DNA from 3 places in the Robertmurraya sp. FSL R5-0851 genome. Region 2 is predicted to be linked to each of the others. Evidence: riboswitches for the same ligand, from Rfam matches in the RefSeq annotation. Region 2 holds a riboswitch; each other region holds the start of a gene.
The links. Region 2 has a riboswitch for glycine ahead of MKX65_RS08845 (ACT domain-containing protein). Riboswitches for the same ligand answer to the same signal wherever they lie in the genome.
Positions count from the first base shown of each region.

Region 1: another riboswitch for glycine. It lies ahead of gcvT (glycine cleavage system aminomethyltransferase GcvT); the one in region 2 lies ahead of MKX65_RS08845 (ACT domain-containing protein).
Region 3: another riboswitch for glycine. It lies ahead of MKX65_RS04535 (amino acid permease); the one in region 2 lies ahead of MKX65_RS08845 (ACT domain-containing protein).

Region 1 covers NZ_JBBOOE010000001.1:3,185,106-3,196,277, forward strand. Annotated here, with positions in the region: gene MKX65_RS16425 (HNH endonuclease) at 1-97, opposite strand, end outside; partial or broken gene MKX65_RS16430 (ribonucleotide reductase N-terminal alpha domain-containing protein) at 167-985, opposite strand; gene MKX65_RS16435 (lipoate--protein ligase family protein) at 1,374-2,210, opposite strand; gene MKX65_RS16440 (rhodanese-like domain-containing protein) at 2,385-2,765, shown strand; gene gcvPB (aminomethyl-transferring glycine dehydrogenase subunit GcvPB) at 2,860-4,317, opposite strand; gene gcvPA (aminomethyl-transferring glycine dehydrogenase subunit GcvPA) at 4,310-5,656, opposite strand; gene gcvT (glycine cleavage system aminomethyltransferase GcvT) at 5,673-6,785, opposite strand; glycine riboswitch at 6,924-7,015, opposite strand; gene MKX65_RS16460 (DEAD/DEAH box helicase) at 7,184-8,872, shown strand; gene MKX65_RS16465 (YqhG family protein) at 8,850-9,644, shown strand; gene MKX65_RS16470 (YqzE family protein) at 9,656-9,862, opposite strand; gene MKX65_RS16475 (hypothetical protein) at 9,928-10,299, opposite strand; gene comGF (competence type IV pilus minor pilin ComGF) at 10,296-10,736, opposite strand; gene comGE (competence type IV pilus minor pilin ComGE) at 10,723-11,043, opposite strand; gene comGD (competence type IV pilus minor pilin ComGD) at 11,027-11,172, opposite strand, start outside.
Region 2 covers NZ_JBBOOE010000001.1:1,712,484-1,723,655, reverse strand. Annotated here, with positions in the region: gene sstT (serine/threonine transporter SstT) at 1-420, shown strand, start outside; gene MKX65_RS08870 (IS91 family transposase) at 604-1,908, opposite strand; gene MKX65_RS08865 (aldehyde dehydrogenase family protein) at 2,564-4,021, shown strand; gene MKX65_RS08860 (ABC transporter permease subunit) at 4,094-5,071, opposite strand; gene MKX65_RS08855 (sugar ABC transporter ATP-binding protein) at 5,071-6,624, opposite strand; gene MKX65_RS08850 (ABC transporter substrate-binding protein) at 6,712-7,683, opposite strand; glycine riboswitch at 8,199-8,276, shown strand; gene MKX65_RS08845 (ACT domain-containing protein) at 8,368-8,643, shown strand; gene MKX65_RS08840 (PFL family protein) at 8,661-10,022, shown strand; gene MKX65_RS08835 (hypothetical protein) at 10,132-11,172, opposite strand, start outside.
Region 3 covers NZ_JBBOOE010000001.1:877,779-888,950, reverse strand. Annotated here, with positions in the region: gene MKX65_RS04540 (SLC45 family MFS transporter) at 1-632, opposite strand, end outside; gene MKX65_RS04535 (amino acid permease) at 950-2,296, opposite strand; glycine riboswitch at 2,459-2,535, opposite strand; gene MKX65_RS04530 (hypothetical protein) at 2,946-3,428, opposite strand; gene MKX65_RS04525 (L-dopachrome tautomerase-related protein) at 3,703-4,800, shown strand; gene MKX65_RS04520 (aldo/keto reductase) at 5,013-5,912, opposite strand; gene MKX65_RS04515 (SDR family oxidoreductase) at 6,087-6,803, opposite strand; gene MKX65_RS04510 (type 1 glutamine amidotransferase domain-containing protein) at 6,889-7,401, opposite strand; gene MKX65_RS04505 (LLM class flavin-dependent oxidoreductase) at 7,607-8,629, opposite strand; gene MKX65_RS04500 (TIGR03571 family LLM class oxidoreductase) at 8,667-9,632, opposite strand; gene MKX65_RS04495 (ArsR family transcriptional regulator) at 9,644-9,991, opposite strand; gene MKX65_RS04490 (putative quinol monooxygenase) at 10,224-10,508, opposite strand; gene xylF (D-xylose ABC transporter substrate-binding protein) at 10,558-11,172, opposite strand, start outside.

The DNA.
Region 1 (11,172 bases), 1.5 Mb from region 2:
TTGTTGTTCTTTTCAATCCTGTGTCAACAGCAATCTTAGAAACAGTTTGGTTTTCAGTTATATACTTTTGATAAAGTTGTTCCCTAGTAGGATTCATTGAACATCACCACCGAACATTTGTTCTAATGTAATCTTACCATAAAGGAACCGCAATTTCATCTTTTCAATCCGCTAACATTATCATTTGAGCTCCACGTCTTGACCCACCTTGCTCTACCAAATGCGTTAACTTCGCAATATCATCCAACCATGAAACCGAACCAGATGATTTACCGTTTACTCCACGAGCAAGTGTATTTCTTGGTCTTAGGGTTGAACCGTTCGTTCCAACACCGCCACCGCGGCTCATGATTTCCATTACTTGCTTACGATGCTCGGAGATTCCTTCACGAGAATCTTGCACAAATGGCATTACATAACAATTGAAGAATGTTACTTCTGTACCAGCACCTGCTCCATAAAGAACTCGTCCTGCTGGAATGAAATTTAAGTTAACTAGTTCCTGGTAAAACTTCTGGAACCATTCAGTCTTCTTTTCTTCTGTTCTCTCTACTGAAGCCAAGCCTGTTGCGTTGCGTTTCGCAATTTGCTCATAGAACACTTCCAATGGCTTTTCAATGACATCAAGTGAACGATTAATAACTCCTGTACTAGCTTCTTCAGGGTCATCTAGAACTCCTCTAAACTCCTCATCAACAAGCACTTTAGCCATCTTTTGGTCCCAATCAATTTCAAGAATAAACCCAAGACCTCTCGCGGGAAACTTTGGATCTTCTTTAATTGTAAGAACAACAAAATCTCCGTTCGATAATGTTAGCTTTTCCGTATCTTTAAATGTATAACGGTCAAGCATAACAAGTCTTGATACCCCTTTATGAGTAATCTTCATATCCGGGGTTACTGGATGCACCTGAGGAAACAAGCTAATGTCCTTGTTTAAGCTCTCGACATCAATATTCATTTTTCTTCCAAACGCAACAGACATACACACAACTCCTTTAAAATATACAAATGCTTCTTTTAATCTACTCTGTAAAAAACTACTAATAGAAATCCAGAATCTAGCGCAGCTAGGAATATTCTTAAATTACCACAGTCCAATGGTGAAATCAACTATATTGTCTACATATAGTATATATTTTTCCAAAACAACCACTATATATTGTGTTTAGTTCAAACACCTACAAATTTGTCAAACTCAAAAAAATTAAGAATCTAGCGAAAAGAGATGATTTTTGTAGATTTTCGAGCGAAAGCGATAAATTTTAACAAATTTCGCTCCTTGCTTTTTCTAATAATGAGACAAAACCTACGTACTATAGGCTTTTTTCCTATAACTTTACAAAAAAAAGAAAAGCGACATATTTCGACGCTTATCTTTTGAAATTCCACTCATCACTTTCATAACGTTCGCGCGCTAGTTTATGAACATAATCTAGCTGCTCTGCAGATAATACAAATGGTTTCAGCTCTATGTTTAGCCCTTGCTCGAATCCCTCTTTAAAAGCACGTTTGGCTTCCTCTACCTCTATTTTTCTTGAACTAATGTCATTAATGGCCACAGCCTTGTTACTAAAGGCTTTCTGCATTCGTTCTTTTACTCTTTCGTTTGGGTATTTAAAAAGACTAAACAGCTTATCCTCATCTATATCTAGTAGGATGGAACCATGCTGCAAAATAACACCTTTTTGTCTTGTTTGCGCACTTCCTGCCACTTTTCTTCCCTCTACAACGAGCTCATACCAGCTGGGTGCATCAAAGCAAACGGCTGAACGAGGATTTTTTAGAGAATCTCTTTCCTCAGCTGTTTTAGGAACCGCAAAGTAAGCATCTAACCCTAGTAACTGAAAACCTTTTAATATTCCTTCAGAAATCACTCGGTATGCTTCTGTTACCGTTTTAGGCATATCGGGATGTTCTTCTGTCACAATAACACTATACGTTAACTCTTGGTCATGAAGTACCCCTCTTCCACCTGTTGGTCTACGCACGAAACCGAGGTGATGTTCTTTTACCTTTTCAAGATCTATTTCCTTCTCAACCTTTTGGAAATATCCTATAGAAAGAGTAGCCGGATTCCAGCCATAAAAACGTATAATTGGCGGAATCTCACCTTTACTATGCCAATCAAGTAATGCTTCATCCAATGCCATATTAAAAGAAGGAGATCCTTCTCCTGAATCAATGAAACCCCATATTTCTTTGTTCATAATGAAACCTCTTTTTCTAATGTTGAAATCTAGCTCTATTAGCTTAACAAATGAATCGAGTGAAAGAAAGTAACAAGTACTCAGGAAATTAAGTTGTTCCTCTTTACCCAAAGTCACAACACCGATATAATATAACTTGGCGTGATGCTTGTTCGAAAGGAGACATGTAACTTTATGGATACTCTTTATTTTATCCTTATACTAGTAGTTGCCATTATCGCTTACTCTGTGATTACTTGGCTATACCAACGTAAAATTGTAAAAACACTGAATGAACAACAATTCCGTGAAGGCTATCGAAAAGCTCAACTAATTGATGTGCGTGAACCGAACGAGTATGAAGCGGGACATATCTTGGGAGCTAGAAACATTCCTCTTTCGCAGTTTAAAATGCGTATGAAAGAGATTCGTCCTGACAAACCGGTTTATCTATATTGCCAAAGTGGGATGAGAAGTGGCCGTGCTGCACAAACACTTTATCGTAAAGGCTATAAGGATCTTTCTCACCTTGAAGGCGGATTCAAAAAATGGTCTGGAAAAATTAAAGTGAAGTAATACAAAAGGATTCCAGCTCTACCCGAGCGGAGTCCTTTTTGTTTTTCCTAAAAAAACAAGCACGGCATCTGCCGTGCTTGTTTCCTATACCTCTTTATGCTTGATACCTTAAAATTGGCTTTCTCGCAGCTGTCGTTTCATCCAATCTTCCAACCACAGTTGTGTGTGGGGCTTCTTGAACGATTTCAGGGTTCTCTTCTGCTTCCTTTGCAATTTGAATCATTGCTTCGATAAATGCATCTAGAGTTTCCTTCGACTCTGTCTCTGTTGGTTCAATCATGATGCATTCCTCTACATTTAGTGGGAAGTAAATAGTTGGTGGGTGATATCCGAAGTCCAACAGGCGCTTCGCGATATCTAGCGTACGAACACCAAGTTTCTTTTGTCTCCTACCACTTAGTACGAACTCATGTTTACAATGTCTATCAAACGGTAAATCAAAATATGGTTCAAGACGTCTCATCATATAATTCGCATTTAATACCGCGTATTCCGTCACTGCTTTTAATCCATCAGGACCCATTGTACGAATATACGTATACGCTCTTACATTAATCCCAAAGTTACCATAGTACGGTTTTACTCGCCCAATCGACTGTGGACGATCGTAATCTAACACAAATTCTCCATCCTTCTTTGTAACGACTGGCTTTGGTAAGTATGCTATTAAATCTTTCTTCACCCCAACAGGACCCGACCCAGGACCTCCACCGCCATGTGGACCAGTGAATGTTTTATGAAGATTTAAATGAACCACATCAAAGCCCATATCTCCTGGTCTAGCTTTAGAAAGGACAGCATTTAAGTTTGCTCCATCATAATAAAGCTTTCCGCCAGCTTCGTGAACAATCTGCGCCATTTCAAGGATATTTTCTTCAAATAAACCTAGAGTATTTGGATTGGTTAGCATCAAGGCAGCAGTGTCTTCTCCAACAACACTTCTTAGGTCATTTAAATCCACTAATCCATTTTCATCAGATTTTACAGTGATGGTTTCAAAACCTGCGACGGTTGCTGAAGCTGGATTTGTTCCATGAGCGGAGTCAGGTACAATCACCTTTGTTCTTTTCGTGTCCCCGTTTGCTTCATGGAAGGCACGAATGAGCATAAGTCCCGTCCACTCACCATGTGCTCCTGCAGCAGGCTGTAATGTAACTTCATCCATACCCGTAATTTCAATTAGATGCTCCTGAAGATCGTACATAAGCTCCAATGCACCTTGAACAGAGCTCTCATCTTGAAGTGGGTGAATATGAGCAAAGCCAGCGATACGAGCGACGTTTTCGTTGATCTTTGGATTGTATTTCATCGTACAAGATCCAAGAGGATAAAAACCAGAGTCCACTCCATGATTTCTTTTTGAAAGAGCGGTGTAATGACGCATGATATCAAGCTCAGAAACCTCAGGTAAATTTGGTTCTTCAGCTCGCAAATATTCAGCTGGAATCAAATCATCTAAGTTTACCTCAGGGATATCCATCTCCGGGAGACTATACCCTACTCGGCCAGAGGTACTTAATTCAAAAATGAGCGCTTGGTCTTCCTTATGCATGATAATCCCCCATTCTATCAACAAACAGATCTATTTCTTCTTTTGTACGTAGTTCAGTCACTGCCACGAGCATGTGATTCTTTAACTCTGGATAATCACGACCGAGATCGTAACCTCCAATGATTCCTTCCTTTAATAGCTGTTGGTTTACTTCTTTCACAGGCTTATTTAAGACAACTACAAATTCATTAAAACATGGTCCATTAAAGGCAATGGTGAATCCTTTATTTTCAAATGCTTTCTTTGCATAGTGAGCTCTTTGGATATTGCTCACAGCCATCTCTTTGACGCCTTTTTTCCCTAAAGCCGTCATAGCTACCGAAGCAGCTAAAGCATTCAACGCTTGGTTTGAGCAAATATTAGATGTTGCCTTGTCACGTCGGATATGTTGTTCTCTTGCTTGAAGCGTTAAAACAAACCCTCTTCTTCCTTGATCATCTTTTGTTTGACCAACAAGACGACCAGGAATTTTACGAACCAATTTATTCGTTACAGCAAAATAACCGCAATGTGGTCCACCAAATGAAGTTGGAATTCCAAACGGCTGTGCATCTCCCGCTACAATATCAGCAACAAAGGCTCCCGGAGGTGTTAATGCACCAAGGGACAAAGGATTACTTGATACGACAAACATTGCTTTGTTCGCGTGAATGATTTCCTCGAGTTCTTTCATCGGCTCGATTCTTCCAAAGAAGTTTGGATACTGTACGATAACGGCTGCAATATCATCACCCATTTCGCTCTTTAACGCCTCTAAATCAGTAACACCATCTTGGTATGGAATCTCTACGACTTCTACGTATTGTCCTTTTGCATACGTCTTGACTACATCCTTTGTTTCCGGATGTACTGTACTAGAGAGAAGCACCTTTTTACGCTTCGTATGACCAGAGCTTAGCATCGCCGCTTCTGCCAAAGCGGTACCACCGTCATACATCGAAGAGTTAGCTACGTCCATACCTGTTAATTCACAAATCATTGTTTGAAATTCAAAGATCGCCTGTAACTCACCTTGTGAAATTTCTGGTTGATAAGGTGTATAGGCTGTGTAAAATTCTGAACGTGAAAGAACATGATCCACAATGACAGGCATGTAATGATCATACACACCAGCTCCTAAAAAGGAAGTATGTGAGCGTAAGTCGGCATTTTTAGAAGCCAAAAGAGTTAATTCTTTTAATAAGGCTGTCTCCGATTTAGCTTTTTTAATATTATATTCTCCCTTAAACTGTACACTTTCTGGAATATCGTTAAAAAGCTCCTGAACATCGGAAATTCCGATTTCTTCTAGCATGGCTTTTTTATCGGTTTCTGTCATTGGTAAGTAGCGATGCTTCATGACGTTTGTTCCTCCCTTATTTCTTTTCCCTTTTATAAAATGGTGTTGGTATCACTTTCACCTTCAAGCGTTTCCCACGAATCTCAATGGTTAGCTCCGACTCTGCAGATACGACTGTTGAATCCACTAACGCTAAGCCAATGTTTCTTTTCAACGTAGGTGATTGTGTTCCAGTTGTTACTTCTCCTACGAGTTGTTCACCCACATACACCGGATAACCATGTCTTGGTATGCCTCTGTCAATCATTTCAATGCCTATTAGTTTACGAGGGATTCCAGCTTCCTTTTGCTGCTTTAAAGCTTGCTTTCCAATAAAATCTACTTCCTTATTAACTTTCACAGCGAAACCAATACCAGCTTCTAACGGAGAAATCGTGGAAGAAAGCTCCTGACCATAAAGGGCCAAATTAGCTTCGAAGCGAAGGGTATCACGAGCGCCTAAGCCACAAGGAAGAACGCCGTCTTCTTTACCTGCCTCAAGAATGGTTTCCCATAGGAAAGTCGCATCTTCACTCTTACAGTACACCTCAAAGCCATCTTCTCCGGTATACCCTGTTCTGGAAACAAGTGCCTCTTTTCCTCCGATGGATACTTTCTCTTGAAATTTAAAATATCCAATTGTCGAAAGGTCAGCTGTATCAACTAGCTTCTGAAGAACCTGTTCGGCAAGCGGGCCTTGAAGAGCTAGCTGGCCCATTTGTTCAGAAAGATTCAAAAGCGTTACATCCCCTTCAACACGATCGTTTAACCATGTAAAATCTTTTTCAATATTTGAAGCATTTACAACAAGCAGATAATGGTCGTGATTCAGTTTATAGATGAGAAGATCGTCGACCGTACCACCATTCTCGTAGCACATAGCAGTATATTGTGCATCACCTATTTGCAGCTTCGATACATCATTCGTCATCATTTTTTGGAGGTAGGCCAAACTGTCTGTCCCTTTCACTTCAATTTCTCCCATATGAGAAACATCGAACAATCCTGCCTTCGTTCTTACAGCCTCATGCTCTTCTTTAATGCTTGAAAATTGAACTGGCAGTTCCCATCCTCCAAAGTCAATGGTTTTCCCACCATATTGTTGATACACGTCAAAAAGCGGTGTTCTTTTTAGTTGCGCCACTATCATTTCCCCCTTTTCAAATCATAAAAAAAGGACAGAGACCCCCCTCTTTACTTAAGAAAGGTCTCTGTCCTGGCACCTGAAAGTTTACCGTTTGGCTGTCCCCTTTGGTGGCTTCAAATGATGAAGCGCTCTCCAGAGCTGCGTCAAACAAGAGTTCTTTTGCCTGAGAGATTCACAAATTTTTGTTTGCTCCTTCGGCGCTACTTAGAAGTAGTCTCTCCCCTTGTTCTCATTCGCATTATAAAATTTCCCAATTTGGATCATACTAAGCTGTACTATAGAACATTCGTCAAAATAAACTATAATGTGACAAATTTCAAAACTTTTAAGATATTATCATCCTACCATTTCGAAACCCATACGGCAATATATTTATCGATCAAAAAAGGGAGTTGTTTTTAATGACGGTAGAGATTGAGTTTGATTCTTCTTGGCAGGAGGGACTGGTAGAGAAAATTACAAATGACGGCCCTTGGGGGAACTTTGAGTTATATAAGCTAGCGGTAGAGGTAGAAAAACATACGGTTATTGATAATTTTGAGGGATTACAAGCTCCCAAACATCTCCCTAATTTAACACCGCTACCTCATCAGCTAGAAGTTGCCAAGCAAGTTGTTGAAAGTATGAACGGAAAAGCCATCCTTGCAGATGAAGTAGGTTTGGGGAAAACGATCGAAGCAGGGCTTATTTTAAAAGAATACATGATTAGAGGTCTTGTAAAAAAAGTCCTCATTCTTGTTCCCGCCTCCCTTGTTACCCAATGGTCATATGAATTAACAAGTAAATTTTATATTCCGGCAGTTGCACAACGTAAAAGCTATGTGTGGGAACAGTGTGATGTAGTTGTATCTTCCATCGATACAGCTAAACGTGCTCCACATCGAGAAATCATTCTCTCTCAAGATTATGATCTGATTATTATTGATGAAGCACATAAATTAAAAAACAATAAAACAAAAAACTATGAATTTGTACAAAGCTTAAAGAAAAAATTCTGTTTACTTCTAACAGCAACCCCTATTCAAAATCGAGTTGGTGAGATTTTCAACCTTGTCTCTCTCTTAAAACCTGGTCATCTAGGAAATGAATCTGTGTTTAATGAAAAATATAAGAAGGATTCCCGCGATATTAACGATAATGAACATTTAAAAGAGCTTGTAAATAAAGTGATGATTAGAAATCGTCGAGCAGACACAGGTATTGAATGGACGAAAAGACAAGTTGAAACCATTCCTATTGAGCTTACTAAGGAAGAGCAGGATTTGTATGATTCTGTTACTGAACTACGATCAGAGGGAGACTGGACAACGACATCCGCTTTCTCAGTCATGACTCTTCAAAGAGAAGCATGCAGTAGTAGAGAGGCAGTGTTTTTCACATTAAAGAATATGCTTGAAAAGAAAGAAAACCCCTCGAAGGAATATCAGGATCAAATCACATATTTAATCGAGAAGGTAAACGCCGTTCATACGAATTCGAAGGCCGTCAAAGCTCTAGAATTGATTCAACAAGTAAATGATAAAGTCATTATTTTTACCGAATATCGAGCCACTCAGCTCTATCTTCAATGGTATCTAAAGCAAAATGGAATCAGTTCCGTACCCTTCCGTGGTGGATTTAAAAGAGGCAAAAAAGACTGGATGAGACAGCTTTTTGAAAACAATGTACAGGTCCTTATTGCAACCGAAGCAGGAGGAGAAGGAATTAATCTTCAGTTCTGTAATCATATCATTAATTTTGATCTACCTTGGAATCCAATGAGATTAGAGCAACGTATCGGGAGAATTCATCGCCTAGGTCAAGAAAAAGACGTAATGATTTATAATTTTGCAACTAAAGGAACTGTGGAAGAACATGTTCTAAAGCTACTACATGAAAAAATTAATTTATTTGAAAAAGTAATTGGTGATCTCGATGATATTCTGACTCGGTTAGAGTTTGGTAGCTTTGAGGATCATCTATCAGATATATTCGGAAACTCCACCTCTGAAGGGGAAATGCGAATAAAAATGGACAATCTAGCTTCCATGATTCAATTTGCTGAAGAAGTAAAGGATGGTGATTATCGTGCAGCAACAGGAAATTCATAATTTTTTGGTGAAGTATTTTACTGCTAACCAATGTGAAATACTCGTAAATACCGGTTCATATATAACCGTACAATTAACAGTTGAATTAGATAAGGAATTGATGAATCGTCCGTTTTACTGGCATTACTTAGAAAAAACAGGTGGAGTTCCAAACCCTATGAAACTTACGCTTATTACGGATCAAAAAAAGACACCTGAAGATATTAAAGGCGAGGTCATCCATTTTGGCTCGCCAAGACTTCATCAAATATTTCATTCAACTAAAAACCTTGCTGGATATATTCGGCTTTATGAAGATCATCAAGCAACCATGGGTCAACAAGTACCATTACGTCCTTGGTTAGGTATGAACGTAAAAATCTCCTATCAATGTGACCGTAAAAGAGACGTCTTTCGGTCGATAGGTCTACAATTAATTAATGGTCAACTAGTCGAGAACTTTCACAATGAACTGTTAAAATTACAATTAGCTCGCAAAATACCTGACTACTCCTTTACCTTATCACCACTTATTATGCCGAATAGTGGGGTAACACGAATTCAGAATATGATTCGTTCAAACATTCTTGAAGAAGATCATTCATGGGCAAACGATGCTAGAGAACGCTGGTCAAAAGACATGAAATTGCTGGAGCATTTTTATGAAGAAGCGGAGGAAAAAGGAGAAAGCTATGAAAATGAAAAACGAGCCTTACAGGAGCAATACGAACCAAAAGTTCAGATTTCGATAATAAATGGCGGTATTTTTTACTTATCTGAAAAAGCAATTTAAAAGGGAACGACTCATTTGTCATTCCCTTTTAATGATTTCTCTCTTTTTCCTTTGTTCATCATAATGACATATGGAAGAATACCAAACCAACGAAAAGCAAACGCTTCTCTTGTTTCTTTTTTTTCCTTCCTCATCTTTTTTCTTTCTTCCTTTGGTTGATCAATATATTTTGTAATCGTTTGTGTAATGTATTTCACATAATCATTTACTGCGCTCATGTTTTTGCCTCCCTTATAGTCATTAACAGTATGACCAAATACAATTTAACTAAACCCATAGGGAGCTACACTGGTAACAACCATTTTACTAATTTTCCGCTTCCCACCTCATACTGAGCTATTGCTTTAATCGATAGTGTACCCTGAGTCATAAAAAAAGTGACTTCAACATATTGGCTAGTAATCTGTTTTACCGTATACGTCACAGTGGTGTCTGAATATGATGCTATTCCATCTACAGGAATCACAGCTCCTTCCATTTCCTCAGAGATCTTCTTCGATGTGAGCAAAAATAAGTACTGTCGTCTTTCTTGTTGATTAACTGAAGCCACTATCCCTTTTTCGGAAACGTACTGGTTAAACTCAATCGTTAAAAATAGAGAGACTAATAGAAAGATACATAAACTTATAGGATACATAAACCCCTTTTCATTCATGGTCCTCCCACCACCTGAAGGAAAGGAAACAGTTGGTCCTCATATAAGACGTTATTGTTTCCAATAACAGAAATTGAGATACTTTTTTGATTTTGTCTGAACTCAACACTATTAATATTTTGTAAAACTATTTCATGACCTTGAAATTGGACCAATCGACGGATGTATGGCCCATATTTCTCATACGTGACTAATTCCCCAACACTTTGTAAATAAAGCTTTCCGTTTTTTACCTCAACATAATCACAACCTTGAAGTTCCGTATTTAACTGACTAATAAAGAGCTCGAATTCTAATTGTTGTGTTCGATTCGTAACATGGTTCATGTTCAAAATAATCGAAAAAATATAAGGTAAAAAAGAGGCAAGCATACAATAAATCGAGAAAGCTATCAACATCTCAATTAAAGTAAATCCGTGATTATTAAAAACTGTCACATAGGAGAACTTCCTTTTTAAAAGCATTTTCATATTTTACACACACCTCATTTTTAGACACTTCCTTTGTTACAGTAAATGACTTCCCTTTTCTCTCTACTGTTAATTGGTCTATGAATAATCCGGTGAACATTGCTTCCTGTAAGGAATCATATAATAGCTTTGAAGCCTCTCGACTATATTGAGTGTTAAGCGACTGCTTACTTACCTGAATAAACATCGGGAGTAAAAATAAAGTTATTACCAACCAAATGGACAGAGAAAGCAATAGTTCAACAAGGAAAAAACCATTAGTTTTGTACAACATAAAATCTTCCCTTCCCTATGTTAAACGTTAATTTATACCGTTCTTCTTGTATGTCAATAAACAAAGTCCCAAAGGTATTTATATTTCCAGATGTGTTATAACGAAAATACAACTTCTGTGAACCCTCTC
Region 2 (11,172 bases):
CTAGATAAGGACACCTATTCTGTCTCTATCCCTCTAGGGGCAACGATTAACATGGCTGGTGCAGCGATTACGATTTCTGTTCTGACTCTAGCAGCTGTTCACACCCTAGGTATTCAAGTTGATATTGGTACTGCCCTAATCCTTAGTGTTTTAGCAGCTGTCTCTGCTGCGGGTGCCTCAGGTGTTGCTGGTGGTTCACTCCTGCTTATTCCTTTAGCTTGTAGCTTATTTGGAATTTCTAATGATGTGGCCATGCAAGTAGTTGCAGTTGGTTTCATCATCGGTGTGGTACAGGACTCTTGTGAAACGGCTCTTAATTCATCATCTGACGTACTTTATACAGCTACTGCTGAATACGCAAAGAAGCGTAAAGAAGGTAAAGCAGTTAAGATTAGTGCTTCTAAGAAAAACCGGGCATAGCCCGGTCCTTTTCATGGTTAGAGAATATCCGATAATTTGTACTCTATGCCATGTACCCCTTTATAATACTCAGGATACATTTCACCCCCACATTTTTCACATGCAAACATAGGAGGAGTTGTCGGATCTCCATCATCCATTAAATCGAAATCCCTTACCACGTTAATAGGAATCTCTTCTTTCTCATGACACGCCAAACAAACATAGTTGACGCTCTGTTGCTTGGACTGGTTTAGGCTTATGTTTTTCTTCTTTTTCTTTCCCTTTTTGCGGGTTTTTGATACCGGTGAGATCGTTAATCATCCTTTCTAAATAAGCTCTTGTAGTTTTGCATAAGGCTACCTTTATTTCTAATTTACCATTTTCAAGGCAGACTTCTCCCTTGTATTCATAGTAACATTCACACCTCTGACAAACGAGAGGGTCTTTCTTGCCACTGGCTACTATTCTTTCACGCCACGTCTGGCGACGTAAGGTTTTCTTAACTTTTACAACCCAACGTCTTGCTTTTTGTTGCCAAGTACTCAACACTTTTTTACACAAGTTTTTTGATCTTCTAGAATACATACCGTAATGCCGAATAGTTTTAAATTGCTCGTCTGGGATATGGCGAATTAAACGTGAAATAAATTCTTCGACACTTACGGTTTCGGATTTGTCTTTTCCGTCAGTTTTATCCTTATATTTGAACGTAACGAATTGCCCATCATATGCCTCAATCCGATTGATTCCAATCGCTGGTCGACGAATATAACGGCCAATATAACGAAGTTGTTCTTTTATTTTTCCCCTCTGTTTAGGTGCATACACATAGAAGCCTTCGCCATTATTGGTGAACGCCTTTTGAAGTCTTGGTTGGATTCTTTTCTTTTCTCTTGGTGAAACTCCGTTTCTAATTAATTTTAATACGACCGTTTGCCATTGTTTACGAAGCATCGTAAATGGCAAGAAATCATACTGCTTCCATTCTCCTTTTTCTGTTAATCCACCCATTGTAACTAACATATGTACGTGAGGATTGAAGTTGACCCTTGAACCAAAAGTGTGGAGTCCAGCAATAATCCCAGGTGTTACCTTTGCTTTCTTTTTGAAAAAGTCAGTAAGTAGTCTTGCAGAAGCATCCATTAAATCTTTTAATAGATGTCGGTGAAGGAGAAATACATCTCTTAGTCCTTCATCAATCGTAAAAATTACGTGCCGATGATTAACCTGAAGAACATCTTCAGTAAGTAACCTACTCCATTCTTCACTTTCTCCAACAGAGCACGTGGTACAAAATCGACCTTTACATCGGTAAGGAACCTTTCGCACATCATGACAACCTTCACACACAAATAACTTAAATCCATTTTTGATATCCCCACAATCTCGAAATTTCTCAACCTCCTTAATTACGATAGGGCGGATTTTAGCACCGTGTTTTCTTTTGAAAGCTTCCCAATGTTGGTGTTTATCAAAAAATATTCTTCTCAATATATTGGTCTCCATAAAATGAAAATACCACAGCTTAAATGACTGTGGTAGACCCAAATTTTTATACTTTCTTATCTTTAAATAAATACTAACCCCCATTCATTTAGCTGAATGGGGGTTGTTTTTTACCTGATTTACCTTTTCTTTATGATATTCAAATTTTTCTATTAGCTTACTTCTCAAGTCATCATCCAAACAGCTTTCCACTAATAAAAAATGATAATTCATTCGAAAATTGTGCCAACTATACAGTATCTTAGATATTAACGTCATATGTACCGCTCCTATCCTAGATTAACGTGTTGGACTTTACCCGAATCTAATGAATCTTAAACACAACAATCATTACTTTGAAATGAATTTAATAACACCAATAATACCTATCCATATCGGAAGACTAATCACCATAGCCCACGTAAATCCTTTAGCAAAATTCCCTTCATGTTCTTCCATTGTCATCACATCCACTTTTTTATTCTTTATGACCAAAATAGTGGATGATTAAACAAAGTGATGTCCAAGACTTCATCCAAAAAATTTTTAAATCGTTTAATATATAGCAACAACCTTCTTTTCAACATCAGAAGAATCTAATATACTCACATTAATAATCGAATTCCTATTACAAAAATCATTGTAAGCGTTATCAAATGGTGAGAGGAGACTAAACATGCAATCAACACAGGTATTAAACAAGAGTTATATTAACGGCGAATGGACGGAAGGAAAAAGTGAACGAACCTATGATATTTTAAATCCATATGATCATTCTGCGATTACCTCAGTACATCTTGCTACCAAAGAACAGCTAACTGAAGCATTCAATCATGCCCAAAGAGCTCAAAAAGAATGGGCCAAGTCTACCGTTGAAGATAGAAGAGCGGTTCTACATAAGGCTGCAGAATATTTAACTATGAATCGTGAAGAAATAGTTTCTATCATCGTACGAGAAACGGGTGGCACTTTTTTAAAGGCCAATGTGGAGTTACATCTTACCCTAGAATTTTTAGAGGAATCCATAAAATATGCTGATGAAATTTATAAATTAAAAGAAGTACCTGGATCACCTGAGAAATTACATCATATTTACCGTCTCCCACTGGGAGTTATTTCTTCTATTTCACCTTTTAATTTTCCAATGAATCTGTCTATGAGAACGATTGCTCCAGCAATTGCTTTAGGAAATAGCGTTGTTCATAAGCCAGATATCCAAGTGGGACTTTCAGGCGGGATCATCATTGCAAAAGCATTTGAATATGCCGGGCTGCCAAAAGGTGTTTTAAATGTGATTTTGTCTGATATTGAAGAAATTGGAGATGAGATGTTAACCAACCCTCAATCCAAGCTAATAAGCTTTACTGGCTCTTCTGCTGTCGGAAGACGTATTGGTGCCATCGCAGGACAAAATTTAAAACGTGTAGCTCTTGAATTAGGTGGAAACAGTCCATTTGTTGTCCTGTCAGATGCCGATGTCGAACAAGCTGTGAATGCTGCTATCTTTGGAAAGTTTATTCACCAAGGACAAATTTGTATGATTATTAACCGAATCATTGTTCATAAAGATAAATATGATGAGTTTGTTGATAAATTTGTAGCTAGAGCGAGAGAACTTCCGTTTGGAGATCCAAGTGATCCAAAGACAGTTATTGGGCCATTGGTTAACGAGCGCCAATTGGAAAAAGCCCTTCAATACATTGAAGAAGCGAAACTTGAAGGAGCAACTGTTGCTTTAGAAGGGAAACGAGTGGGTAACGTCCTTACTCCATTTGTTTTCACGAATGTCAATAATTCTAGTAAATTGGCACAAACCGAGTTATTTGCTCCTATTGCTACTATTATTAAGGCACAAACAGATAGTGAGGCCATTGAAATCGCTAACGATACTGATTATGGACTAAGTTCAGCCATATTTACAAAGGACTTAGCCCGGGGAGAAGAATTAGCCCTCCAAATTGATAGCGGGATGACACATATTAATGACCAAACCGTAAATGATGCTCCAAATATTCCATTCGGAGGAAATAAAGCTAGTGGATTAGGTCGATTCGGAAATCCATGGGTGGTCGAAGAATTCACAGTAACGAAATGGGTATCTATTCAAACAACAAACAGACAGTATCCATTCTAAATATTAATCAAAACTTGAAAGCACATGAGAATACAATTCGCTCTCATGTGCTTTCAAATTTCCACTTTTCTATTAATTTTTACTGCGCATTCGATCAAGCAGAACAGCAATGACAATGACTATCCCTTTTACGACTTGTTGCCAATAATAATCTACGTTAAGCAAGGTCATCCCATTTGTTAGTACAGCCACAATTAACACGCCAATGATGGTTCCTTGTATTCTTCCTCGTCCTCCTACAAAACTAGTACCACCAAGAACGACTGCTGCAATCGCATCCAGTTCAAACGCGATACCCACCATCGGCTGTCCAGAGAATAAGCGCCCTGCCATCACCACTCCACTAATACCTGCAAGCAAACCACTGATCGAGTAGACATTAATTAATGTACGATTCACTTTAATTCCGGTTAGATGGGCAGCCTCTTCGTTGCCGCCAATCGCATAGACATGGCGTCCAAACATCGTGTATTTCAATACGACAAACATGATGAGATAAACTATGGCCATGATATAGATCGGAGTAGGTATTCCAAATATTTCACCCGCTCCAATAAACTTGAACTTCTCTGATGCTAAAACTACGGGATAACCACCTGTAATGACATAAGCCAATCCTCTTAAATAGGTCATACTACCAAGTGTGACGATAAACGCCGGAAGCTTGGGTACTGCTGTTAAATAACCGTTAATCGCCCCAGCCACATATCCAACACCAGCTCCAGCTAACATCGCTAAACCAACAGGAGCACCAGCATTTGAAAGTAAAACAGATATAACACCGCTTAAAGCGAGAGTCGAACCAACTGATAAATCTATCCCACCTGTTAGAATCACTACCGTCATTCCAGCAGCCAGGATTGCTGTAATCGAGCTTTGCTTCAATACGTTTAATATATTACTTGAATCTGTGAAATTTGGTGCTATTACACTCATAACTACGATTAACAAAGCAAGAATGATTAACATGCCCAGCTGATTAAATATTTGTTTGGAACGATCCTTGAACGTAACTACTGTTGGATTAGTAGATTGTACATTTATATTCATCATTTAACCTCTCCTGTAGCATAGTACATGATTTTTTCCTGTGTTGCTTCCTCATGAGACAGTTCAACTTTTAATTTACCTTCGTGCATTACTAATATGCGATCACTCACTCCAAGAATTTCGGGTAATTCAGAAGAAATCATCAATACAGCAAGCCCTTTCTCAGCTAGTTGATTAATAATTTTATGAATCTCTGTTTTCGCACCTATATCTACCCCACGTGTTGGCTCGTCGAGTAACAATACTTTTGGACCAATAGAAAGCCATTTTGCAATAACGACTTTTTGCTGATTTCCACCGCTAAGGCCCATTACGTTATGTTCTTTAGATGCCGTTCTGACTCCAAGTTCCTCAATATAACGATCCGCTTCACGGTTGATTTTCTTGTACTGCAAGAACTTAAATTTACGGTACATAGGAAACTGTACCATCATGATATTTTCTTTAACAGATAGATTGGGTAATAAACCCTGTTCTTTCCTGCTTTCAGGTACATGGGCTATTCCTAGCTTTATTGCATCAATTGGATTTTTTATTTGAACCAAGTTACCTTCTATGATGATTTCGCCCTCAGACAATTCTGATAATCCAAAGATGGTTCTTACAAGCTCTGTTCGACCAGCTCCAACAAGTCCTGCTAAACCAACAATTTCCCCAGGATAAATTTTCAAAGAGACATTTTTCACGATCTTTTTGTCTGAGACACCTTTCAACTCGAGTACTGGTTGATTCTTCGTTCCTATATTATTTTCCTTTCTCTCTCTTACAAACAGCTCATTTAATTCTCGTCCTACCATAAGTTTTACTAGGTGCGTAGGATTTGTTTCAGATATTGGACCGCTTGTGACCAATCGACCGTCTCGAAGTACGGTAAAACGATTGGAAATTTTAAAAATTTCATCCATTCGGTGGGAAATATAAACAATCGCAACACCTTTTCTTTTTAATTCATCTATGATTGTAAAAAGCTTCTCTATTTCTTTGTCTGTTAAAGAGGCGGTTGGTTCATCCATGATTAATATTTCTGAGTTAAGTGATAGTGCACGAGCTATTTCTACCATTTGTTGTTGAGCGACACTTAATGAACTAACATCTGCTCGAGGATCCAATGTAGAACCAATCGATGTTAAAATTTTCTCTGCCTTCTCATAAATATCATTCCAGCTGATTAAACCCATTCTATTTTTCTTTAAACTGGTACCCATTAATATATTTTCTCCAATCGATAAGTTGGGAGATAAGCTTATCTCTTGATGAATCACACTAATGCCTTTACTTCTAGCATCCATGGGATGATTCCACCGCACTTCTTCACCTTTATAGACGATCGATCCACCATCCGGCTGGTACACACCTGCCATTATTTTCATTAAAGTAGATTTCCCTGCACCATTCTCACCCATTAATGCATGAACTTCCCCTTTAAAAAGATCAATTTCAACATTATGTAACACCTTCACACCAGAAAACTGCTTTGATACGTCCTTCATACTCATAATAGGTTGTATATTTATAGATTGATGCTTCGTTTGTTGCTCTTTCGTTACATTCATTCCTGCCCCTCCTTACTTTACATTTGGTGTAAACATAGTGCTCGATATTGAGCACTATGTTTATCTTTTCATTCCGAGGGGTATGGATTACCACCCACTATATGAATCAACATTTTCTTGAGTAATGAATTCAGTAGGGATAAGAACTTCTGAGTCAACTTTCTCTCCATCTATTATTTTTAATGCTAAAGCTACACCATCAATTACCATTTGATTAGGGAACTGTGCTGAAGTTCCGGCAAAGCTACCACCTTTATTTAGTGCATCAACAGCAGCTGGAGCACCATCAACACTTACGAGGAAGAACTCATCTTCTCTACCAGCTTGTTCTTGAGCAATTTGTACTCCAACCGCTTCTTCGTCGTTGATCGTGAAAACGGCATCAATTTTCTTATTTGCAGATAATATTCCTTCCATTACAGTTAGCGCCTTCTCACGGTTACCTTCACCGTTTTGGTTAGCAACCACTTTAATGTCAGGATATTTGCTTATCACTTCATTAAAGCCCTTAATTCGGTCTGTAACCGCTGATACAGGAGGTCCATCAATAATGACAATATTTCCTTTTTCATTCAATTGCTCTACTAGGTACTCAGCAGCTAATCTCCCCGCTTGAACATTATCTGACATCACCACTGTATCGATTCCACCTTCTGCAAAACCGTCAAGAGCAACAACCGGAATTCCTGCTGCTTTTGCTTGACTAACTGCACCTGCAATTCCAGCTGAATCAAATGGACTTAATAAAATAAGATCCACTTTCTTTGTAATAAAGTCTTCAATTTGAGCCGTTTGCTTTGCCAGATCATGATCGGCACTCACTGTAATGACTTCAGCATCATACTTAGCAGCAACTTCTTCAGCTCCTTTGGACATGGCTACGAAGAATGGATTCCCCAAAGTTGGAACCGTCAACCCGATCTTCAGTTGCTTTTCTTTATCTTCAGTATTATTTTCATCCGTAGCATTCGTAGAAGAACTCTCTCCACTGCTACAAGCATTTAATAAAGTTAAAAGTAATACGAATAATATAATGTGAAATCTCTTCATAATTTTCATGGTATCAAAACCTCCAAATAATAATTTCCTAGAATAATAGTCGTTTTTTTAAAATACTTGAAAAAAAGTCTGTTTTGCCATACCATAAAAATGAGTTCTAAAATTCTATATAATTTTAGGCATACTCAAATAGAGGTATGATTTAGGGGTTTTTTCCATTTGGCCGTGGGTCCCCCTGAATCGTACTTTTTTCTTGCTTTTTTCTGTAAAGTAAAATAAAAATTCACTATCTAATAGATTTTCCTTTATTATGTATAAGCCTCACCTCCAAAAATAGAGCGCTTTCATAAATCATTTGCATTCATTCATAAACGTGGATGTTTTTGATCGTTTATGCTCATTTTTGATTATATGTTCTTTTTTACCATTTTTCAATAACAATTTTCAGAAAAGTCAAAATTGATATAGTCTTTTTTTATTTTTCTCAAATTTTAATTGACTGAATTATTATTTATTGATAATATCTAACTTAATTCAATACAGCCGCCATGATGGTAGTGGATCAAACTATTACCGGAGCAGCTTCTGGAGAGACCGTATGCATACGGCGCCGAAGGATTCACAATCTCAGGCAAAAGGACAGAAGAGAATGTTTGCATAATAATATTTTTGCACACTCTTCTTACCCGAGATTGGAGATACTCCAATCTTTTTTTATTTCAAAAAAATAATGAGGTGGAACAAATGGAAAGAAGACGTGCAGTGGTAAGTGTGATCGGAAAGGACAAGGTTGGCATTATTTCTAAAGTAACAACGATTCTTGCTGATAATAACATGAATATTTTGGATATCAGCCAAACTATTTTACAAGACTTTTTTACGATGATGATGATTATTGATGTGACCGGTAACGAAAATTTGTCACAACTCCGTGACCAACTGGATTTAGTTGGGGAGGAAATGGACTTAAAAATAAACATTCAGCTTGAAGAGATTTTTCAAGCGATGCACAGAATTTAGTTAGGTGGGGACAGACTATGACAATTGCAATGGATGAAATCCTTCAAACTATACGAATGGTTCAGATGGAAAACCTAGATATTCGAACCGTAACAATGGGAATCAGTCTCCGTGATTGTGCGGATTCCGATTTCCATAAAATGCAGCAAAATGTATTTCATAAAATTACTACTTATGCTAAGGATTTAACGAAAGTAGCAGTAGAAACAGAAAAAGAATTTGGCGTGCCGATTATTAATAAGCGTATATCTATTACGCCCATTGCTGAAATCCTAGGAAACGCAACCGTTGAACAAACGGTAGAGCTTGCAAAAACACTTGATCTAGCGGCAAAGCAATTAGGTGTGGATTTTATCGGAGGATTCTCTGCCCTAGTTCACAAAGGTTTTTCTAAAGGTGATGAGACCTTACTTAAAGCCTTGCCAGAAGCACTTAGTGTAACAGAAAGAGTTTGCGCCTCTGTTTCAGTGGCGACTACTCGTACCGGTATTAATATGGATGCGGTTAAGCAATTAGGTTTTGTTATCAAAGAAGCAGCCGAGCGGACAAAGGATCAAAATGGAATTGCTTGTGCTAAGCTCGTTGTGTTTTGTAATCCTGTTGAAGATAATCCATTTATGGCTGGAGCTTTTCATGGAGCTGGAGAAGGCGAAGCGGTTATTAACGTTGGTGTTAGTGGCCCTGGTGTCGTATTGAACGCGTTAAAAAAACACCCACATGCTGACCTTGGAGAAGTATCTGATATTATCAAAAAAACAGCGTTCAAAATTACACGTGCAGGTGAGCTTATTGGTAGAGTGGTAGCCGAGAGGCTCGATATTCCGTTTGGGATTATGGACCTCTCTTTGGCTCCTACCAATGCCATTAATGATAGTGTTGCAGAAATCTTAGAGGAAATTGGCCTTGAGCGCGTGGGTACTCATGGAACAATCGCAGCCTTGGCCCTCATGAATGACGCGGTGAAAAAAGGTGGAGCCATGGCCAGTTCTTATGTTGGTGGATTAAGTGGAGCTTTTATTCCGGTCAGTGAAGATAATGGAATGATTCGAGGAATTATCGACGGTGCTTTAAGTTTATCAAAACTTGAAGCAATGACATGCGTCTGTTCAGTTGGACTTGATATGATTGCTATAACAGGAGATGTTACGCCTGCTACCCTATCCGCAATGATTGCAGATGAAGCAGCTATCGGAATGATAAACAAAAAAACAACAGCAGTAAGGGTCATCCCTGTACCTGGAAAGCAAGAAGGAGAAATGGTTGAATTTGGAGGACTACTTGGGAGAGCACCCGTTATGGGGGTAAATCCATTCAGCTCACAGAATATGATTAATCGCGGCGGAAGAATTCCCGCACCCCTACAAGCACTGATTAATTAATTTTAGAATTAAGAAAAAAACAGTGTTTTCAAATTTTCCATACGTCGAGATTCTCTACTAGAAAAAATCCCACCTTCCTATATAGAAGGTGGATTTTTTCATTATGTTCCTATTGAAGGACTTCTTCTCCTTGAAATATCCGATAGGCTGGAACGATGGTGTCGGAGACTATTTCTTTTCCTTTTTCACGAATGAAGTCCAGTTTATAGTAGGAGTCAAATCGTTGGCTGATTTCTGTTTTCACGAGCTCGGGCGGAGTGACAACGATAAATTGGAACTTTAACTTATCGGCAACTGCAAAGATTGGGTCAAGGACATGTGTGGATGCAGCTTGTCCGAACGGATTATCGCAGACTAAAGGAACCCAGCTTTGATCGGTTTCGCTTTTAACTGATAATAACATCATCATCATCACCATGCGAGCTGATAACTTTTGTCCACCACTGCCATCCGATTTTGTCTTAGAACCTTGATTAATGGTCTGCCAAGTGGAGTAATGCTCTCTTTGCGGTTTCCCATACATAAAGGCATTATCCGTTCTCATATTATAGACAAGTAGCTCAGGATATCGATTTCTCAGTGATACAAACAAAATTTGCTCGTCACTAATAAGCTGTTTAATTTCCTGGTCTAATAATCGATTATGATCATCAATCATATCAAATTGCTTTGTAATTTTATTTATCGCTGAAACAAAGTGCTGCTTTAATAACGGTTCAATATCTTCCGCCTTTTTAGGCAGGATGTCTTCTTTTAATTGGACGAGAGGGAAAGATCCTCGTTCATTTTTCAACTTCATTTTCACAATCATGGAACGAATGGCTTCTGAAATACTCATCACTTTCATACTAGCACGGCTAGCCCAGAAGTTTTGAGCCTTTTCTGCCCTTTCTTTGTCTCGTTCTAATTGTTCTAAACCACTTTGTGAGAATCGCTTCATATTTTTCACAATGCTTTGAATATGCGAGTAATGCCTTGTATCCATATGGTCTAATGTCGTTAACACTTCATTCTTAAAACGAATCTCCCAATCTTTTCCTTCAATTGCAAGCTTTAAGTTACGCAAGGATTGATCAATTTTTGCATGCTTTTCTTGTCCTTCTTCTAAAATCTCTTGATGTTTTTCGCACCAGGATAAGATACATGCTTT
Region 3 (11,172 bases), 830 kb from region 2:
AAAATGATCGTTGGACGATTTAACTCACTTTTATAGCTGAGCTTCGGTGCAGTTGTAACTGAATAGAAGAGGGCATCCCGTCTTTCAATAATGTTTTTGTACAAAACCCATAATGCTACCAAAAATATGACGCTAACAGCTAAAAAAGGCGTGGATTCATTCACACTAAACAAATAAGAGCCCACACTAAATGCCAATATGGCACCAACGCCACCCATAAAATTAATAATTCCATTTGCTTTTGTTCGCTGGTATTCTGGTGTGATATCTGGCATGAGAGCGATGGTTGGAGATCTAAATATAGCCATCGACAGGTTCATGCACAACATAAAAATAATTAAAGTTAAAAGACTATTGTGAAATGGAATTAGTGCAAAAAACAAAGCAGCTAGAGGGATTCCCACAAGTAAGTAAGGCATTCGTCTGCCATAGGTTGTATTCGTCCGATCACTGCGTTGCCCAATATAAGGCTGTAAAAATAAAGCAATATAGTTATCAATGGTCATTAAAAAACCAATCAGTGCCGTGCTCGCTAAATAATTTTCAAGAAAAAATGGTACAAATCCGTTATACAGCGACCAACCGATACTAATGCTAAAAAACCCAAAGCCTAACAACCATGTCTTTTTCATCGTGCCCCCCCTACACCTTCAAGAAAATCTTTTTAGAGAACATAATGCTATTATCCTATGTTGAGTTTTATGAACAATTGCTTGTTCTACTTTTATATATAAAAAAAGGCTGGTTTCGTAAAGATTGTTGTTTTTGGTATAACGCTGGGTTTATTGGTCTATTTGAAGAGTAGCTCTTTTCTAAGGATGAAAAAATTTTGATTGCTGTCTAAACATATAGTTAATTTCCTAAAGGTGTGTTTATAGCAACAATGTTTTAGAAAAGAGCCTAAAAAAAAGAAAACACCTTGCCTCTCCTGACAAAGTGTCTTACACTATTACACCGATTTCTTTCTTTTAAAGAAATACAAACCAAATAACAAAACAAACCATAATGGTGTTAACAATAATGCTGCACGTGTGGATTCTGAAATTAGCATTACGAGCAAAATAAAGGCAAAAAGAGCTAGTACGACATAGTTAATAAAAGGTGTTAATGGAGCTTTAAATATTGATTTTTGATGTAGATCTGGACGAGTTTTCTTATATCTAATATGAGAGATTAAAATTATGCTCCACACCCAAATGAAACAAATTGCACTAATGGTCGTTACAATTCCAAAGGCTTGCTCAGGGATCAGTTTACTCAATAGTGTCCCGACCGAAACAATGACCGTTGAAATGAATAATGCATTACTTGGCACTGCATTTTTGTTTAACTTTGCAAGCATACCTCTTCCACCGTTTTGACGTCCTAAGTTAAACATAATTCGACTGGTAGAAAATAATCCACTATTACTAGCAGAGGCAGCAGAAGTTAATACGACAAAGTTAATGATCCCGGCCGCAACGGGAATACCAACTAAAGTAAAGGTCTTAACAAAGGGACTTGTATCTGCATTCAATTGGTTCCATGGATTTATACTAAGCAGGACAATTAAAGCACCCACATAAAAGAATAGAATTCTTAATGGAATTTTATTAATGGCTGAAGGAATATTTTTCTTTGGATTTGCTGTTTCTGCAGCTGATACACCAACCAACTCTACTCCAACAAAAGCAAATACGACCATTTGGAAAGAAAATAAAAAGCCGCTAATTCCATTCGGGAAAAACCCTCCGTGTTGCCATAAATTTTGTATCGAAACCGTTCCTGCGTCTGTTTTAAATCCAATTACAAGTAAAACCACTCCAATCACAATTAAAGCAAGAATGGTGATAACCTTAATAATCGCAAACCAAAATTCTAATTCTCCAAAAAGCTTTACTGTTAAAAGATTCAACCCTAATAAAATGATTAAACAGATAAGCGCTGGTACCCATTGTGGGATGTCAAACCAATACTGCACATACATTCCTACTGCAATAATATCGGCCATCGCCGTCATAATCCAACAGAACCAGTATGTCCATCCTGTCACAAAGCCTGCCCATGGTCCAATATAGTCGACTGCAAAATCGGTAAAGGATTGATAACCCGCATTCGATAACAAAAGCTCCCCTAATGCTCTCATAACAAAAAAGGTTGCTATCCCTACGATTAAATAAGCTAAGATGATAGAGGGACCTGCTAATGAAATTGCTTTTCCTGAACCTAAAAACAATCCTGTACCAATCGTTCCACCAATTGCGATTAGCTGTACATGTCGATTTTTCAGTTCCCTTTTTAATTCATGCTGTGCCACTTGATATTCCTCCGTTTTTTTCAATTGTTATTGTAGTAATAATAGCCATAAAAAAAGAGACTGGAGTTCCCTCCAATCTCTTAAAACGTCAGAATAACAAATACACATGGTTAAATGATAAAAAGAGAACTTACTTACTCTTTCATTCATACCAAATAGTATCTTTACTCTTCTGTCCTTTTGCCTGAGATTGTGAACCCTTCGGCGTCGCAATACGCGATCTCTCCAGAAGCCGCTCCTGTTATAGTTTGACCCATAACATTCATAGCTTGCTTGATTAAATTATTTACAGCTGAGATTTGTTTTTTCAACAAACTCTCAAGCTATTATTCTACGATAATTTGTAATTTTAGCAGTATTCTTTTCGTTGGTCAAGAATATTTTTGTGAGATGATGATCAATCTTATTTTTACACACTATGAACCGACCTTTTGATAATTCGATCGATCAGTTTCTTGCTTGGATATAGATTCGTATTTGTTTTACCAATCCTTTTTAAAAAGGCATCAGCCACTGCCATAATACGAGCTTCTAACGGTATTTTTCCTCCCCCTTTAATCCTTTTGGATATCCTTTGCCGTAAACTTCAGTAATTATTAAAGACGAACCTTAAGAAAACCTTAAAAAAAATGCCCTCAAAAAGAGCATTTTACTTTTGAATGGTATTTTCTAATAGTTGCATTTCTAATTTACAAATCCATTTATAGTATCCTAACAATATAAGGAGTAAAATCGGGTCCACAATGGCTGCATGCCAAATCCTCCACCAACCATAGTGGAAATATCCCCAAGGTTCAGGCAGCAGGGTTAAGGTTTCATAAATTAATATTCCAATCACCCAGAAGAACATATAAATGAATTTTTTCCAAACCGATTGATAAAAAGGAAACCAATTCAGAAACATCATATTAACTGGAGGAATAAGTACTGTATGAGCAAGCATCCCTAACCAATCGACCTGCTTATCAAAATACCAATAGGCATGATATTTAAATTCAACAATTAGATCAAAAATACACTGAAAAGCAATTGTAAAGATCCATATATGCACAATTTGGTTTGTAGTGAATCTTTTCACTGTTTTAAAGGCAATAAAATTAAAAGTAATAATGGCAATAAAAAGTCCTATCATATCTTATTCCTTTTTATTTATTAAACTTCCCTATTTTCCATCTTTTTACACATAGATCATACTTCCTTTTTTAATCCTTTTATCAAATCTACTCTGTGGTGAAACAGGAGTGCTAATCCATTAGAAATTATTATTCAGTATTTTAGCATCATGTCCGTATTCATCATTCTTATCTACTATATGTAAAAATTTTAGCCCATTATGAACCAGGCACTAAAAATATTTTAAATCATATATAGGTGATATCCCGTGCGAAATTTTTGAGGAGGACATCATGAAGCCTATGTTACCTATGGAAAAATATTTCGGTAAGTTAGAACTAGTCTATGAATTTTATGGAGCTATGCCGACAGGTGTTAGCGTATCAGAAACCGGTCGTATTTTCATTTGCTTTCCGAAATGGGGAGACGACGTTAAATTCACTGTTGCGGAAATTGTTGGGGATACTTTGCAGCCTTATCCTAGTTTAGAAACCAATTTGGGTTATCAGGGTAATATCACAATGTCTTTTATCAGTGTCCAAAGTGTAGTTGCGGATGGAAGAGGAACACTTTGGGTATTAGATACAGCGGCACCGAATTTTTCTGAACCAATTAAAGGAGGGGCAAAATTAGTCGCTGTTGATTTAAAAACCAATACAATAAGAAAAGTATATACCTTTACAGAAGATGTTGTCCTTCCAACAACTTATCTGAATGATGTCCGATTCGATTTTCGTGTTGGAAAAGCCGGTTATGCCTATATAACGGATTCATCTTCCAAAGGACCAGGAGCTATTATCGTTGTAGATTTAGAAAATGGAAAGGCGTTTAGACGGTTAAATGGAGCTAATTCAACTTCACCCGACCCTTATTTTTTGCCGAAAGTAGAAGGTGAAATTTTGATGAACCGAAACAAAGATGGATCCACATCTCCATTTAAATTGGCGTCTGATGGTATAGCGATTTCTCCCGATGGAAAGATTTTATTTTACTGTCCACTTACCAGTCGGCATTTGTATTCGATCTCAACAGAAGCTCTAAGAGACAGAACGATACCCGACATAGAACTACCTTATCAGGTGGAGTACTGGGGAGAAAAAGGTGCGTCTGATGGAATGATCACTGGGGCAAAAGGAACCATTTATGCCGGAGACTATGAAAACAACAGTATTCGAAAGATATTGCCGAATGGCATAATGGAAACAATCGCTCATGATCCGAGAATTTTATGGCCAGATACGTTTTCAATTGGGCCGGATCAATACTTATATGTTATTGTGAACCAATTACACCGGCAGGCAAGGTTTCATTATGGAAAAGACCTGCGACAGAAACCTTATAGTTTACTTCGTATGAAAATTGATGAATTCCCTGCTTCTACCTTTTCGTAATAAAAAATAGTTGAATAATTTTTACATTACGTCAAGGTGTGGTTTAATCGGTTTTATTTCAGAAAAAATGTTTTTAGGAACAGTTTTATTTGTCAATGTTAAGCTGTTCCTAAAAAGCTAATTTTCATACAAGAGGCTGCATCTGGAGTAAATCTTCCAATACCTCTGTTAACATATACAATCCCCTCTTCTTTGTCTATCCTCTAAAATTTCTATATAATGTCCAAAGGCATTTTTCTAGTCGGTTGCGGAAATACCTCATCAAGTCTATTTAAATCCTCTTTTGTTAATTCAATTATAGTAGCTTTCGCATTTGCTAGTACATGTTCTTCTTGAACAGCTTTTGGAATAGCTAGACAATCGTTAGAACGGATTGTCCATGCGAGAGCGATTTGTAAGGGTTGTACAGCGTATTTTTCTGCAATCTCTTTAATGGTTGGATCCGTTAACAATTGTCTTCTTAATGAACCTCCTTGAGCTAGCGGGCTATATGCCATAATAGGCATGTGATGTTCTCGCTGCCATGGTAAGAGATCATAATCTATCCCCCTTGAACCAAGATGATATAACACTTGATTAGTCATACAATTTTTTCCGTTAGTGGTGTTCCATAACTCTTTCATATCATCGGTATCAAAATTGGAGACTCCCCACCTTACTATTTTTCCTTCCTTGCGTAGCTTTTCCATTCCTTCAATGGTTTCTGCTAATGGCACACGTCCTCGCCAGTGTAAAAGGTACAAATCAAGATGATCGGTTCCCAGCCTTTTTAGACTGTTTTCACACGCTTTGGCTATCATATCTAATCCTGCATGATGAGGATACACCTTTGATACTAAAAAGACGTCATCTCTACGTCCCTTAATTGCTTCACCTACTAAGCGTTCAGAATCGCCATTACCATACATTTCCGCCGTATCTATTAGTTTCATGCCTAATTCTATACCGAGTTGTAAAGCTTTGATTTCCCTATCTCTCATTTGAGGATTTTCTCCCATGTACCAAGTTCCTTGTCCTATTCTTGGCAGAGAAGTTCCATCAGGCAATGTAACTACACGACTCTCAAGGGAATTTTTTATTTTTGTTAATTGATTTTCATCCTGTACACTCATTAAAAACCAACACTTCCTTTTGTATCTTTTATGTAACTAATGAACAAAAAAGGCGGCAATACTCTATTGCAGTATTGCCACCAGTAAATCACTTAATTCTTACCTTATTTCTATTTTAGTTAGAACTGCTGCTTGGTAAGGTGGTAAGCTTCCTTTCAACATCGATTTAGGCGATTATACTAAGTGAGCTCCACCATCAATAAGAACAGCCGTCCCAGTAGTAAAACCGTTCTTAGCAAGGTATACATAGGTTTCAGCTATGTCTTCCGGCTTTGCAATCCGTCCAACAGGGAGCTGTTGTGCAATGCCGTTGAACAGTGCTTGCCTCTGATCATCTGACATTCCAGCATAGATTGGAGTGTCTACAATTCCAGGTGAAACCACGTTTACCCTAATAGGGGCTAGGTCTACGGAAAGTCCTCGAACCAATCCTTCAATGGCTGAATTGATTGCCGCTAACGTAGTAGCGCCTTGAGGAGGACGAACGCCATATACACCAGAGGTTAAGGTGATTGAGCTCTCATTGCTTAAATATGGAAGTGCTGAACGGACAGTAATATATTGCCCCCAGAACTTACTATCAAATGCCTCTTTAGCACTTGCCACAGGCAGTTCGCTAAAGTGCCCCATCGCACCTTCTCCTGCTGTTACCACAAGGTGGTCAAATTTTCCAACCTTACTGAAAAATTCTGCTACTTTTTCTTCGCTTCGAAAATCGATTTCAATTCCTTCTACACTTCCACCAAGAACTTGTTTTGCTTCATTTAATTTGGAAACAGAACGGCTGGCAATGATCACTTGAGCAGATTGATCTAGAAACGCTTTGGCAGTTGCTAAACCAATACCAGAAGTACCCCCTAAAACAACTACTCGTTTACCATTTAATGACATAGTAAAACCCTTCCTTCTTAAAATCTTTTTTGTATTGATCATTTATTGTGAAATTTATTTCTAAAACGATACTATTCAATACCTATTATTCAGCTAATAATTTTAAGGATTCACGATTAAAGGCAGGAATGTCATCCGGAAAACGGCTTGTTACAATATTATTGCTTACTACAACTTCTTCATCTTTGTAGTTAGCACCTGCATTTTTGAGATCGTTCCTTATTGATTTGAAACCTGTTATGTCGACGCCTTTTAATAGGTCTGTATCAATTAATACTTGTGGGCCATGGCAAATGGCAAAAACAGGTTTACCTTCTTGTATAAATGCTTTTGCGAATTCACCAAAACGATCATCTTCACGTAATAAATCAGGAGAGAAGCCGCCAGGGATGAGTAAAGCATCAAAGTCTTGAGGATTAACTTCCCCAATTCCTTTATCTATTTTTACTGTTTCACCTTTTTTACCAGTAATATCTTTTCCAGCCTGTATGTCGATTGTGATCACTTGATGACCAGCATCTTTAAATGCTTGTGCTGGTTCTGTGAATTCTACATCTTCAAATAAGTCTGTTATTAGTGTAGCGATTTTTTTGCTCATAATGATAAGCCCCCTTAAATTTGTAAAAGCATCGTGGGTATTATTCTCATTTAACACAATAAATACAAGTAATCTACCGTGTTTAGTATATGATACTGCTAGATATATAAAGGTATAAAAACATTTAGTATCGCTCTGCCACGTGTTTAATGATGGTGATGCCCTTTGGAAGAATTCTTGATGTCAAATGCTGATGTCCTCCTTTTTACCTTTCGCTTTTTGTAATTTCTGCCAGAAGCTCGTATGAACGAAGGCGAGCTTTGTGGTCGTAAACTTGGGCAATGGCCATGATTTCATCAGCCTGGCTCTCCTTCAAAAATGTATGCAGCTTGTCCTTTATCGTCTGCTGGCTGCCAACAATCGATGTGCCTAATTGCTGCTCAAGAGCCTTTAATTGGTAGCTGCTGGCCACTTCGGATATGTCATCTACCGGTGGTTGAAGCTGTGTAAGGTTGCCGCTCATCAGATTCAAAAATTGCTGCTGCAGGGTTGTGAAAAGGAGTTTTGCCTCTTTATCTGTTTCTGCTGCAATGATATTCAAGGCCACCATGGCATACGGCTTATCGAGAACATTCGAAGGCTTAAACGCCTTGCGATAGATCTGTAGTGCACCCAGAGTGTTAAGTGGCGAGAAATGGGAGGCAAACGCGAATGGCAAACCCAGTTCCCCGGCCAGCTGCGCACTGAAGCCGCTTGAACCCAGCAGCCAGATTGGAATATTCAACCCTTCACCTGGAATCGCTTTTATAGGGTTTCCTTGGGCCAAGGATGGATCAAAGTAACCTCGGAGTTCCGCTAATTGCTCAGGAAAGTCATCTCCGGTACTTCCCCAGTCGCGTCTCAATGCACGAGCGGTCCCCTGGTCTGTACCGGGTGCCCGCCCCAGACCAAGGTCAATTCGCCCAGGATATAAGGATTCAAGAGTGCCAAACTGCTCAGCGATGACGAGCGGTGCGTGATTCGGCAGCATGATTCCTCCTGAACCAATCCTGATTTTTGATGTACCGGCTGCCACATGGGACATCACCACAGAAGTGGCGGAACTGGCGATAAACGGCATATTATGATGTTCTGCGAGCCAAAAACGGTTGTAACCAAGTTTTTCAGCAAGCTGTGCGAGTTCCAATGTATGGAGGAAAGAGTCAGCAGGAGTACTTCCGGTTGTTATCGGTGAAAGATCAAGCACCGAGAATGGAATTTCGTTTAGTTTATTTGCATGTTTAGACATAAGTTCATCTTCTTCCCTTATCTAATTTTTTTAAAAACTAATCTAATACTGGAACATCATGAGTCGGAAAGTAAGGCAACACAAACTCTCCAAGCTCCTGGATGACTTCCTCGGGAGGGCGCTTTGAAAAATACAATACAAATGCCAGGTGATTGACACCAATGGATTGAAATTGATATAGAATTTCTAATAACTGTTTGCGCCCTACACGAAATCCTAACGGAATCGGAACAGGAAACGAATCGGGATTTTCCGATAAATCGATAAATAAAGTCTGAGTAAAAGGCTTAAACACTCCTGGGGCGTGAATTTCCGACAACTCGCGATACTCATTAATCAATTGAGTTTGTTGTGGGATAATCCTCGGGTACTGGATCCAGCCGTCCCCATTCTGGGCGATCCATTCAATCGATTGATTGCTGAATCCTGTCACCATAGTCGGAATCGAAGAAAAAGGTTTGGGAATCATTCTCATATCCGTTCCATCGATGACGCCTAAATCGCTGTTGATTGTCGGACTGTCCTCCTTTAACAGCCGTTCAAGGAATGTATAATTCTTTTTAAACAGCCCTCCACTTTCGAGCTTGGAAATTCCCAAAGCTGTGAAATCTTTATCCCGGTCTCCTGAAGCCACTCCCATGATCAGCCGTTCGGGAAACAACCGGTCAATAGATGATGCTTCCTTTGCAACTCTGACAGAATGGCGCAGAGGGAGGACCACACTAGCCGTCCCGAGTGCAATATCCTTGGTATGCGCCGCAAGATAGGTCAAATAAATCCATAAATCATACATTTGACCATTATCATCAATATTCAAATTCTGAATCGTAACGTCCCGAAGCCACAATGCCGCGAAACCATGGTCTTCAATTTTGCGGGCAAGCGACAGCTGATTTTCCATAATCGGATATTTGGACATCCTTGCCGTCGGAATCGCGAAACCAAGCGTCATTTTATCCTTTTGGTACAACCTGTTATATGCTCGATGCTGTAATAAACTCACTTCAATTCTCCTTAAATTTTTGTACCAATGTATTTTTCGAACTTTTTAATCGTCTCCTCATTACGGCGATAATACGTCCATTGTCCGATTCGCTTTATTTCAACAAGTCCGCTTTGCAGCAGAATCGATAAATACTGTGAAGTAGTGGATTGCGAAATCCCCGCCTTGCTTCGGATATCCCCTACGCAAACCCCGCCTTCAAATCCTTCATCAGCAATAATATGGGCTTGCGGTGAAAAATGACTGTGAGGATCTTTTAACATTTGAAGAATGCTCACCCTCGTCTGGTTCGACAATGCCTTAAAAATTTCAACGGCTTGTTCATCATTTAAGCGTTCCAATTCCTGCTTCAATGTCATTTGCCTCTTTCTATATCGATTATCACTATCCCAATGGAAGATGGATAGATGATCTGAAAACATCATATCAAATCGGCAATTCCCGATATTTATATATTAGACATCTGGTCCTTCGAAATCAAATGATTTGTTTCGAAGGAGATACGGCGAAAAGCTCCCATCTTAAAAAGACCACTAAAAAACCTGCAAATAACAGGTTTTTTCGACGGTTCCGCCACTCAAATCTTTGAACTTATTCCATTATTTTCAGCTTATACACTTCTCTATTTGATATAAAGTCTGCAATATTGTTCCTGTATTCCTGATAATGAGCCGACTGAATATGGTTTTCCAGCGCATCCTCATCCTTCCACACTTCATATAAAACGAAAGTTTGGTCTTCAGATTGGTGCAAGTCATACTTTATACAACCTGCCTCTTCCCTTGATGCCACTTGTACCTTTTTGAGTTCTGATAATAGTTGCCCCTGCAGGCCTTCTTTTGGTTTTAATACAGCAGTAATTACAATATGCTCCATTTTCATCCCCCTTAATAATGAGTAGTTTTAGGTGACAGGGCCCTTTCCTTTATTGATCTACCATATAAACATCTTCCCTCGAGTGAAAGTGATCTCTGATAATCGTTTCATCTATATTATGCCTATCAACCGCAATGGGCGCTAGTAGAACTGAAGGAACTTCGATTTTCCCATTGTTTATCTTTCTATCAGCAACTATACTTTCCCCTTTTGCCATCTTAACCGCTAGTTCAGCGGCCTTCTCTGCTAGCATGTTCAAGGGCTTATAAATAGTCAAGTGTTGTGTTCCAACCACAATGCGCTGGGCAGCTGCAAGCTCTGCATCTTGACCACTTACAGGTATTTTCCCTGCCAGTCCATGGGCTTCGAGAGCTGCAATTGCACCGCCTGCTGTTGCGTCATTAGCAGCTATGACTGCGTCAATGTGATTATTATTAGCTTTTAAAGCTACTTCCATGTTCTTATAAGCATTTGTTGGAGTCCAATTATCAGTCCATTGGTCATAAACGATTGTAATGTCCCCTCTGTCTATGTATGGCTGTAGTACGTTAAACACCCCTTTTTTCAACAAATGAGCATTATAATCTGTACTAGCACCTCCTATTAATACATATCTCCCCTTTGGTACTAACTCCGTAATGGCCTTTGCTTGAAGCTCACCCAC